3 regions of the Paenibacillus sp. FSL H8-0457 genome follow, and region 2 is predicted to be linked to each of the others. Evidence: a T-box and tRNA genes for the amino acid it is inferred to sense, from the RefSeq annotation. Region 2 holds a T-box; the other regions hold tRNA genes.

Region 1 (3,253 bases), 3.5 Mb from region 2:
TGTTCGGCGATGTTAACCAATTGAAAGTAAATGGCAAACGCGCGAATCACCTGATGGCGAATGTCGGGTTCCAGCGTGCTGATGATCCTTTTGAAATCTGCAAACAATTCTGGCAAGAATACGGATCGCAACGATTTACTCGTTTCGCGAATTTTCTCAACTATATCTAAAAGCTCATTGCCTCCTTGATGGACAAGAACTTCTCCAAGAATATTGCCAAGGAACCGTACATCTCGCCGCAGCAGATTGTTGGAATTGCTTTTTGCGGTTACTGTAAGTTCAGTCATGCTACTCCTCCCATCTCAACCCGTTTCAGCAGTTTATCTATAGGACGTAACGCCTTCCTAACATCATACAATAAAAGCGAATGAAAATCTGCATTTTTCAGGCGAAAAAATTAGCCAAATCGACAAAACTCATGGTCATGTTATACCCATAGCCCACGGACATTAGTCCTATAAACCGTTGATACGACAAGCATTCTTTATTGCATTAACACTTCGCAGGATAGTCGTATGAATATGTAAAAAAAACATCACACACGGTGATGTCCTGCTTATGTATGGAGCGGGTGATGGGAATCGAACCCACGCTACCAGCTTGGAAGGCTGGAGTTCTACCATTGAACTACACCCGCATATCAACCCACAAAAGTGACGTTATGCTTCAAAGCATATTCCGGTTACTTTTGCCGGGCCTCAATTCTTAAGCAAATCGGGATGACACGATTTGAACATGCGACCCCCTGGTCCCAAACCAGGTGCTCTACCAAGCTGAGCTACATCCCGATATTAATCTTTTTTGAAAATGGCACGCCCTGAGAGATTCGAACTCCCGACCTTTTGATTCGTAGTCAAACGCTCTATCCAGCTGAGCTAAGGGCGCAAATGGAGCGGACGACGGGAATCGAACCCGCGACCCTCGCCTTGGCAAGGCGATGCTCTACCGCTGAGCCACGTCCGCATTAATGGTGCGCGTGGAGGGACTTGAACCCCCACGTCAAAGACGCTAGATCCTAAGTCTAGTGCGTCTGCCAATTCCGCCACACGCGCACAAGATGAAACAATGGTGAGCCATGAAGGACTCGAACCTTCGACACCCTGATTAAAAGTCAGGTGCTCTACCAACTGAGCTAATGGCTCGCATTTCAGGCCACCGAAAATACTCGGAATCACCTTCAAAGCGTAACTTTACTATTTGGAGTAAAGTGGCTGGGGATATAGGATTCGAACCTATGCATGACGGAGTCAAAGTCCGTTGCCTTACCGCTTGGCTAATCCCCAAAATCGTTGAGTTACTTCTATCTTGCCGATTCTCGTTAGAATCATGCATGAAATGGTGGAGGCTGAGGGGATCGAACCCCCGACCCTCTGCTTGTAAGGCAGATGCTCTCCCAGCTGAGCTAAGCCTCCGTATAAACTCATGGGATTCTCATCCCCTGATGCAATAAAATAGTGGTGACCCGTAGGGGATTCGAACCCCTGTTACCTCCGTGAAAGGGAGGTGTCTTAACCCCTTGACCAACGGGCCACATTTTCATGATGCATGTCCAAACCAAAAGCGAATCTGGAGCTTCCAACCGGGATCGAACCGGTGACCTCATCCTTACCATGGATGCACTCTACCTACTGAGCTATGGAAGCAAGTGGCTCCCCGAACAGGACTCGAACCTGTGACAACTCGATTAACAGTCGAGTGCTCTACCAACTGAGCTATCAGGGAATATGTACCGCTTGGCGACGTCCTACTCTCCCGGGACCCTTCGGTCCAAGTACCATCGGCGCTGGAAGGCTTAACGGTCGTGTTCGGTATGGGAACGCGTGGAACCCTTCCGCCATCGCCACCAAACGGTTCAGATGCTTGATCACCTGAAAACTAGATACGAAACGATATTTGCAGCACATTGAAATATATTTTGGATAAGCCCTCGACCGATTAGTATTGGTCAGCTCCATGCATTGCTGCACTTCCACCTCCAACCTATCTACCTCGTCGTCTTCAAGGGGTCTTACATACTGGGAAATCTCATCTTGAGGGGGGCTTCACGCTTAGATGCTTTCAGCGCTTATCCCGTCCGTACGTAGCTACCCAGCCATGCTCCTGGCGGAACAACTGGTGCACCAGCGGTACGTCCATCCCGGTCCTCTCGTACTAAGGACAGCTCCTCTCAAATTTCCTACGCCCACGACAGATAGGGACCGAACTGTCTCACGACGTTCTGAACCCAGCTCGCGTACCGCTTTAATGGGCGAACAGCCCAACCCTTGGGACCTACTTCAGCCCCAGGATGCGATGAGCCGACATCGAGGTGCCAAACCTCCCCGTCGATGTGGACTCTTGGGGGAGATAAGCCTGTTATCCCCAGGGTAGCTTTTATCCGTTGAGCGATGGCCCTTCCATGCGGTACCACCGGATCACTAAGCCCGACTTTCGTCCCTGCTCGACTTGTAGGTCTCGCAGTCAAGCTCCCTTATGCCTTTGCACTCTTCGAATGATTTCCAACCATTCTGAGGGAACCTTGGGGCGCCTCCGTTACTCTTTAGGAGGCGACCGCCCCAGTCAAACTGCCCGCCTGACACTGTCCCCGTACCGGATTACGGTACCAGGTTAGAACCTAGATACGATCAGGGTGGTATCCCAACGTCGCCTCCACACAAGCTGGCGCTCATGCTTCTTAGGCTCCCACCTATCCTGTACAGATCGTACCCAAATCCAATATCAAGCTGCAGTAAAGCTCCATGGGGTCTTTCCGTCTTGTCGCGGGTAACCTGCATCTTCACAGGTATTAAAATTTCACCGGATCTCTCGTTGAGACAGCGCCCAAGTCGTTACGCCATTCGTGCGGGTCAGAATTTACCTGACAAGGAATTTCGCTACCTTAGGACCGTTATAGTTACGGCCGCCGTTTACTGGGGCTTCGGTTCACAGCTTCGGGTTTAACCCCTAACCGCTCCCCTTAACCTTCCAGCACCGGGCAGGCGTCAGCCCGTATACTTCGCCTTACGGCTTCGCACAGACCTGTGTTTTTGCTAAACAGTCGCTTGGGCCTTTTCACTGCGGCCCCCTCGGGCTATTCACCCTACCGAGGCACCCCTTCTCCCGAAGTTACGGGGTCATTTTGCCGAGTTCCTTAACGAGAGTTCTTCCGCGCGCCTTAGAATTCTCTTCTCGCCTACCTGTGTCGGTTTGCGGTACGGGCACCTTCACCTGACTAGAGGCTTTTCTTGGCAGTGTGAGATCATGACCTTCGCTA
Region 2 (3,253 bases):
ATCAAAGAGGAAGGGAGGGAACTGCGATTCGAACCTTAGCGATAAGCGACATTCATGGCTGCTATGATGAATTCAATCGGTTATTGTCCGAAGTGCGGTATCATCCCGCACAGGATAAGCTGGTCCTGCTTGGGGATTATGTGGATCGCGGATCAAAAAGCAAAGAAGTGATTGAGCAGGTGATGGGAATGCGGGATGCCGGCGTCATCACCCTCCGCGGGAATCATGATCAGATGATGCTGGATGCCATTCTGCTGGATACGGACGAAGTGAATTCACGCTGGATTCGCAATGGTGCGCGAAATACGATTGAAAGTTATTGCGGCGCCGATTTTTTTGATGGCGATATGGATCGCTCCAGATACAATGAAGGCAAAGCCTATATAAAAGGGCAATATGAGCACCATCTATCCTTTCTCGATACGTTGCCCCTGTATTATGAAACAGACACCCACCTATTCGTGCATGCCGGAATCAATCCGGGCGTGGAAGACTGGAAGCAGCAGCCTCCACATGATTTCATCTGGATACGGGAACCATTCTTCAATTATCCCACCGGCATCAACAAAACCGTGGTATTCGGGCATACCCCTGCCGTCAACTTGCATGACTCGGAGCATATTTGGTTCTGTGGCGATGGGGACAAAATCGGCATCGATGGAGCATGCGTATACGGTAAGCAGTTGAACTGCCTGGAAATCACGGAACAACTGGAATACCGAACGTATTTTGTCCGGTCCGTGCCTGCGGAGTGATAGGAAGAGTATGTTATTCTATCATTAAAGCCATGGTTTAACAGACATAATAGGAGGATCAGTCCATGTTGATGATGAACGAAAAGATAAAAGCGCGCGAAGTCGAGCTTACCGGCTTGAACGGCGAGGAGTTGGGCGTCGTCTCCAGGGAAGAGGCGCTTGCCCTGGCTAAGCGTCACAAAGCCGATTTGGTGTGCACCTCGTTGTTCAGCAGCCCGCCGCCATGCAAGCTCGTAAGCCGCGGCCAAGCGAAGCAGGAGGCGGTTAAAGCGAAGCAGCAGGTTTCGGGCGGTCCGATCAAAGTCAAGGAATTCCGCCTGTCCGTACATATCGAAGAGCATGATTACGACACCAAGCTCTCGCAGATGCATAAGCTGCTGGCAGCGGGCAAAGCCGTCCAGCCGGTCATACGCATCCAGGGCAAGGAAGGCGAAGCGGCCCGTAAGCTGCTTGAACGACTCGTTCAAGATCTGGCCGGGGTGGGCAAGAAGGAAACGGGCATTCAGGTCAGCGGCAAACAGGCTGCGGTGAAGCTGCTGCCGGTATAATCTTGCGGAACGTCTTTCAAGGGCGTTTCATTATTGGTGACGTACAGCGGTTTACTTTTTGAGTTTCTGGTGATATTATGGATCAAATTATAAACGCCATGAAGAGAAGAGTAGATGAACAGGAATCCCTGCAGAGAGCTCCGGTATGCTGAAAAGGAGCGGGAAGCCCTTCATTGAACCAAGCCTCCGAGCGGCGCATCGGAACTTATGGATAAGGGATGGTGCGACAGGAGCTCCTGTTACAGAGCTAGGGTATAAGCGATCGCGTGATGGCCGTACCCGATAAGGCTGGTATCGAGAGATATCGGCAAACCGGGGTGGCACCGCGAAACGAATCTCGTCCCCAAGACTTATGTCTTGGAGACGGGATTTTTGTTTTATACGGCATTGCGGCAGTAAAAAAACATAAGGAGGATTCGATTATGAGCAACGACAACAACAAGGAAGCGGAAAAGGCGGATTTTTTGACCAGGATGATCAAGGAGGATGTGGAGAACAACGTATATCACAGGCCGGTGGCTACGCGGTTCCCGCCAGAGCCCAACGGTTATCTGCACATCGGCAGCGCCTATGCAATCCACATTAACCATGCCATCGCCAGCCGGTTTAACGGGACATTCAATCTTCGGTTCGACGATACGAATCCGCTGAAGGAAGACATGAAATACGTGGATGCGATCCGGGAGGATATCGAGTGGCTCGGACTGAAGCCGGGCGTTTATTTCGGATCGGATTATGCGTTTCAAATCGCTGAGGCAGCAAGGAAACTCATCACCAAGGGGAAGGCATATGTCTGTGATCTCACGCCGGAACAAATGACGGAATACCGGGGGACGCTGACCGAAGCCGGCATGAACAGCCCGTTTCGAGAGCGCAGCATCGAGGAGAATTTATCGTTATTCGAACAAATGCTGGCAGGGGTATTCCGAACGTCCGCGAAAGTGCTCCGGGCCAAAATCGATATGTCTTCGCCCAACATGAATCTGAGAGATCCTGTCTTATACCGGATTATTCATGCCGAGCATTATCGTACGGGAACCACGTGGTGCGTGTACCCGATGTATGATTTTGCCCATCCGATCCAGGATTGGATTGAAGGAATCACTCATTCGCTGTGCTCTGCCGAATTTAAAGAGCATCGACCGCTGTACGAATGGGTGCTGGCCGAGCTGGAAGTGACGGAGCCCCCGAAGCAGCGGGAGTTTGGCAGATTGAACATCTCCGGATACGTAACAAGCAAGCGATACCTGAGGGAACTCGTTGAAGGAGGTTATGTGGACGGATGGGACGATCCCAGACTGCCTACGCTGAAGGGACTTCGGCGACGGGGGGTGACTCCCGAGGGAATTCGGCATTTCCTGGACGAACTCGGCGTGATTCGCGGCAACAGCATGGTGGACTCGGCGATGCTTGACCATTCCATCCGTCAGGACTTGAAGGATCGGTGCCGCAATGCGATGGCGGTCATGAACCCGCTGAAGGTGATCATTACGAATGTTCCGGAAGATCGCACCGAGATGCTGAGCATACCGAATCATGAACATGACGAAGTGCTAGGGATGCGGGAGGTTCCTTTTTCACGGGAGCTATACATCGAACGGGAGGACTTCATGGAGGAGCCGGAACCCGGATTTCATCGGTTATCGCCCGGCAAGGAAGTGCGCCTGAAAGGCGCCTACTTCATCAAATGCGAGCATGTCGTGAAAGACCCGGCAACGGGGGACATCATGGAAATTCACTGCACATATGATCCACTGACGAAGAGCGGCAGCGGATTCAAAGGGCGCAAGGTGAAATCCACGCTGCACTGGGTCTCAGCGAAGCATGGGATTCCGGCGGAGCTTCGCTTGTACGATACATTATTGAAGGAATCGGCCGAGTTGTTGGAATCGGATAATATCTGGGCGGATCTCCTGAACCCCGATTCGTTGATTCGGATCAAAGACGCCA
Region 3 (3,253 bases), 3.2 Mb from region 2:
TACTTTCTGGGGACCCCGATACCACATCGGGTGAATGCTACGGAGTCTAATGTGCTGCAAATATCGTTTCGTATCTAGTTTTCAGGTGATCAATCACTTGAATTGAATATTGTTCCCTGATAGCTCAGTTGGTAGAGCACTCGACTGTTAATCGAGTTGTCACAGGTTCGAGTCCTGTTCGGGGAGCCATTTATGGAGAGGTGTCCGAGTTGGCCGAAGGAGCACGATTGGAAATCGTGTAGGCGCCAAAAGCGTCTCGAGGGTTCGAATCCCTCTCTCTCCGCCACTATTATTTTAAGCAAGGCCCGTTGGTCAAGGGGTTAAGACACCTCCCTTTCACGGAGGTAACAGGGGTTCGAATCCCCTACGGGTCACCACTTTCTTTAATGCATCAGAGGATGAGAATCCTTTCTTAAAAAACACTTGCTTCTTATATCAGATTTTGGTATGATAAAAGTCGCTTTGTTACGGAGGCTTAGCTCAGCTGGGAGAGCATCTGCCTTACAAGCAGAGGGTCGGGGGTTCGATCCCCTCAGCCTCCACCATGATTTTTCACCATTGCAGCAACCCTTTTAATGACGCGGGGTGGAGCAGTTCGGTAGCTCGTCGGGCTCATAACCCGAAGGTCGTAGGTTCAAATCCTGCCCCCGCAACCAATTTATATCGCAATAGCGATAGTGCCTCGTGGAACTGTGGTGTAGAGGCCTAACATGCCTGCCTGTCACGCAGGAGATCGCGGGTTCGAATCCCGTCAGTTCCGCCATTTTTACAAGTTTCATAGATGACTTTGGGATGAGATGCGTATCCGATATGGGATTCGTCAAAGTCCGAAATGAGCTCTATGGCTCGGTAGCTCAGTCGGTAGAGCAGAGGACTGAAAATCCTCGTGTCGGCGGTTCGATTCCGTCCCGAGCCACCATGTACCTTTTATAATTTTATACGCCGGTGTAGCTCAATTGGTAGAGCAACTGACTTGTAATCAGTAGGTTGGGGGTTCAAGTCCTCTCGCCGGCACCATTCTGGAGGATTAGTGAAGTGGCTAAACACGGCAGACTGTAAATCTGCTCTCTTCGAGTTCGGTGGTTCGAATCCATCATCCTCCACCAGTTTTTAGGGGCATAGTTTAAAGGTAGAACAGCGGTCTCCAAAACCGTTAGTGTGGGTTCAATTCCTGCTGCCCCTGCCAATCGAATCAATTTATAGTACAATATGGCGGTCGTGGCGAAGTGGTTAACGCACCGGATTGTGGCTCCGGCACTCGGGGGTTCAATTCCCCTCGATCGCCCCATATTACAAAATCATATTGGGGATTAGCCAAGCGGTAAGGCAACGGACTTTGACTCCGTCATGCATAGGTTCGAATCCTATATCCCCAGCCATTGATTTTATGTTTGCGGACGTGGCTCAGCGGTAGAGCATCGCCTTGCCAAGGCGAGGGTCGCGGGTTCGATTCCCGTCGTCCGCTCCATTTTTATTTCTGGCGCCATAGCCAAGTGGTAAGGCACAGCTCTGCAAAAGCTTTATCCCCAGTTCGAATCTGGGTGGCGCCTCCATAACAAACATATGTGCCCTTAGCTCAGCTGGATAGAGCGTTTGACTACGAATCAAAAGGTCAGGAGTTCGAATCTCTTAGGGCACGCCATTGTGTAAGCCGGTGTGGCGGAATTGGCAGACGCGCGCGACTCAAAATCGTGAGGGAAACCGTGGGGGTTCGAGTCCCTTCACCGGCATCAATCAAAAGGAATGTAGACGATCAACGTCTGCATTCCTTTTTTTGTTGTCTCTCCATCGATGCATCCACACGACAAGTCCACTCCCAATCGCAGCTGCTGAAGTCGTTCTCCTGTAGATCGATGTTCCTTCAATAAGTGATACGGTAACAGGAGTGTGTTCGTTCACGGATGTAACGCAAAAACTGCAGACCAGTGCAGGGGTTGGACGTAGGTCTATAGGAAGCCCCGCCTTAGGTCTAGGTCCAAAAACCGTCCACAGGCCGTTTTAGTCAAACTCGAAATTACCTAGAATAGAGTCATAAGGTTGAACAAATGAAACAACGATCAAACAACAGAAAGGCGGTGTATAAATGAGGAATTCAAAAGGCAATGGAATGAGTATCCTGTTGATTGGTTTAGGGATCTTGGTTCTTCTGGGAGTATTCGGTCCTCTGCTTGGATGGTTGTTCAGTCTTCTAATTCCGATACTGATGGTTGCTTTGGGATATTACGGAATTCGAAGAGGCAATACCTTGATGGGATGGATCATTCTCGGTATCGGGATCATCTGGTTGATGGGTAAACTGTCTTGGCTGATCGGTCCGATCCTTGGTGTCATCTTAATCATCTACGGAGTGTCCCGATTGAAGAATGGAAGACCCCGTTATTGATAAGGAACCACTACATTATATAACCTGCATAAACAACAGATCAGATCATGATAGATGAGGAGGGCTAAGCCGATATGAGTGTTTTCCGGCGGATAAGAGACATAACCGTAGCAACATTGAATGAAAAGCTCGAGCAGAGCCAGGATCCGGTTCGATTGATTGACCAGTTCCTACATTCAACCAGACAGGACATTGCTGAGGCCGAGAAGCTGCAGCAGCAATGCCAAGTACATTCCAGACAGCTGAAACAGCAGGTGGATCAAGCGGAAACCATGCGATTTAAACGCGAAGAGCAGGCACTGCTTGCCTTGAAGGCCGGCGAAGAGCATCTTGCCAAGCTGGCATTGCAGGAGAAGCTGATTTATGAGGAAAAGATTGAACAGTATCAAGGCCTGTTATCCTCAAGCCTGGAGTCGTTGAAAGAAATCGAGGAGCAGCTCGGTGAGCTGCGGATGGAATATCAGACGGTCTACAGCAAACGCCAGTATTATGTTGCCCGAGTGGAAACCCTTCGTCTTCAGCAAAAAATGAATGAACGTACGGGATCCTATGGCGGGGGTCATGATGTACCGAAGATGTTCAATCGCCTCGAGGACCGTATCAGCGACTGGGAACTGGAAGCCAGAAGCCTTCGCGATTTACGCCGCATGGGGCAGGAATACATGGATCAGGCTGGAGAATCCGTCTCCACGGTATTGGAAAAGGAACTTGCCCGCTTGAAGCAAAAGCTGAATAACAGCGGAAAGGAGTAACCATGACAAGATTGTACCGTTCCACCCGAGACAAGATGTTCACAGGGTTGATCGGCGGTATATCCGATCATTTCGGAGTCGAATCTACCCTACTTAGAATCATATTTGTAGTCAGTAT

What was found. The T-box of region 2 lies ahead of MHI43_RS13215 (glutamine--tRNA ligase/YqeY domain fusion protein). A T-box ahead of a tRNA ligase gene usually reads a tRNA of that ligase, here a tRNA-Gln.
Region 1: it has a tRNA-Gln gene. The T-box ahead of MHI43_RS13215 (glutamine--tRNA ligase/YqeY domain fusion protein) is inferred to sense a tRNA for this amino acid. The anticodon was not compared.
Region 3: it has a tRNA-Gln gene. The T-box ahead of MHI43_RS13215 (glutamine--tRNA ligase/YqeY domain fusion protein) is inferred to sense a tRNA for this amino acid. The anticodon was not compared.

What each region holds. Positions count from the first base shown of each region.
Region 1 is NZ_CP150293.1:6,400,636-6,403,888, forward strand. It holds gene ppc (phosphoenolpyruvate carboxylase) at 1-287, opposite strand, end outside; tRNA gene MHI43_RS28860 (tRNA-Gly) at 564-637, opposite strand; tRNA gene MHI43_RS28865 (tRNA-Pro) at 715-788, opposite strand; tRNA gene MHI43_RS28870 (tRNA-Arg) at 809-885, opposite strand; tRNA gene MHI43_RS28875 (tRNA-Gly) at 889-963, opposite strand; tRNA gene MHI43_RS28880 (tRNA-Leu) at 969-1,052, opposite strand; tRNA gene MHI43_RS28885 (tRNA-Lys) at 1,067-1,142, opposite strand; tRNA gene MHI43_RS28890 (tRNA-Gln) at 1,209-1,283, opposite strand; tRNA gene MHI43_RS28895 (tRNA-Val) at 1,337-1,412, opposite strand; tRNA gene MHI43_RS28900 (tRNA-Glu) at 1,456-1,530, opposite strand; tRNA gene MHI43_RS28905 (tRNA-Thr) at 1,568-1,643, opposite strand; tRNA gene MHI43_RS28910 (tRNA-Asn) at 1,647-1,722, opposite strand; rRNA gene rrf (5S ribosomal RNA) at 1,732-1,848, opposite strand; rRNA gene MHI43_RS28920 (23S ribosomal RNA) at 1,916-3,253, opposite strand, start outside.
Region 2 is NZ_CP150293.1:2,941,494-2,944,746, forward strand. It holds gene MHI43_RS13205 (metallophosphoesterase family protein) at 84-755, shown strand; gene infC (translation initiation factor IF-3) at 821-1,303, shown strand; T-box leader at 1,393-1,651, shown strand; gene MHI43_RS13215 (glutamine--tRNA ligase/YqeY domain fusion protein) at 1,726-3,253, shown strand, end outside.
Region 3 is NZ_CP150293.1:6,180,806-6,184,058, reverse strand. It holds tRNA gene MHI43_RS27915 (tRNA-Asn) at 114-189, shown strand; tRNA gene MHI43_RS27910 (tRNA-Ser) at 195-286, shown strand; tRNA gene MHI43_RS27905 (tRNA-Glu) at 303-377, shown strand; tRNA gene MHI43_RS27900 (tRNA-Val) at 470-545, shown strand; tRNA gene MHI43_RS27895 (tRNA-Met) at 580-656, shown strand; tRNA gene MHI43_RS27890 (tRNA-Asp) at 687-763, shown strand; tRNA gene MHI43_RS27885 (tRNA-Phe) at 844-919, shown strand; tRNA gene MHI43_RS27880 (tRNA-Thr) at 942-1,017, shown strand; tRNA gene MHI43_RS27875 (tRNA-Tyr) at 1,022-1,106, shown strand; tRNA gene MHI43_RS27870 (tRNA-Trp) at 1,113-1,186, shown strand; tRNA gene MHI43_RS27865 (tRNA-His) at 1,213-1,288, shown strand; tRNA gene MHI43_RS27860 (tRNA-Gln) at 1,305-1,379, shown strand; tRNA gene MHI43_RS27855 (tRNA-Gly) at 1,394-1,468, shown strand; tRNA gene MHI43_RS27850 (tRNA-Cys) at 1,480-1,553, shown strand; tRNA gene MHI43_RS27845 (tRNA-Arg) at 1,566-1,642, shown strand; tRNA gene MHI43_RS27840 (tRNA-Leu) at 1,651-1,730, shown strand; gene MHI43_RS27835 (hypothetical protein) at 2,084-2,383, shown strand; gene MHI43_RS27830 (PspA/IM30 family protein) at 2,458-3,135, shown strand; gene MHI43_RS27825 (PspC domain-containing protein) at 3,138-3,253, shown strand, end outside.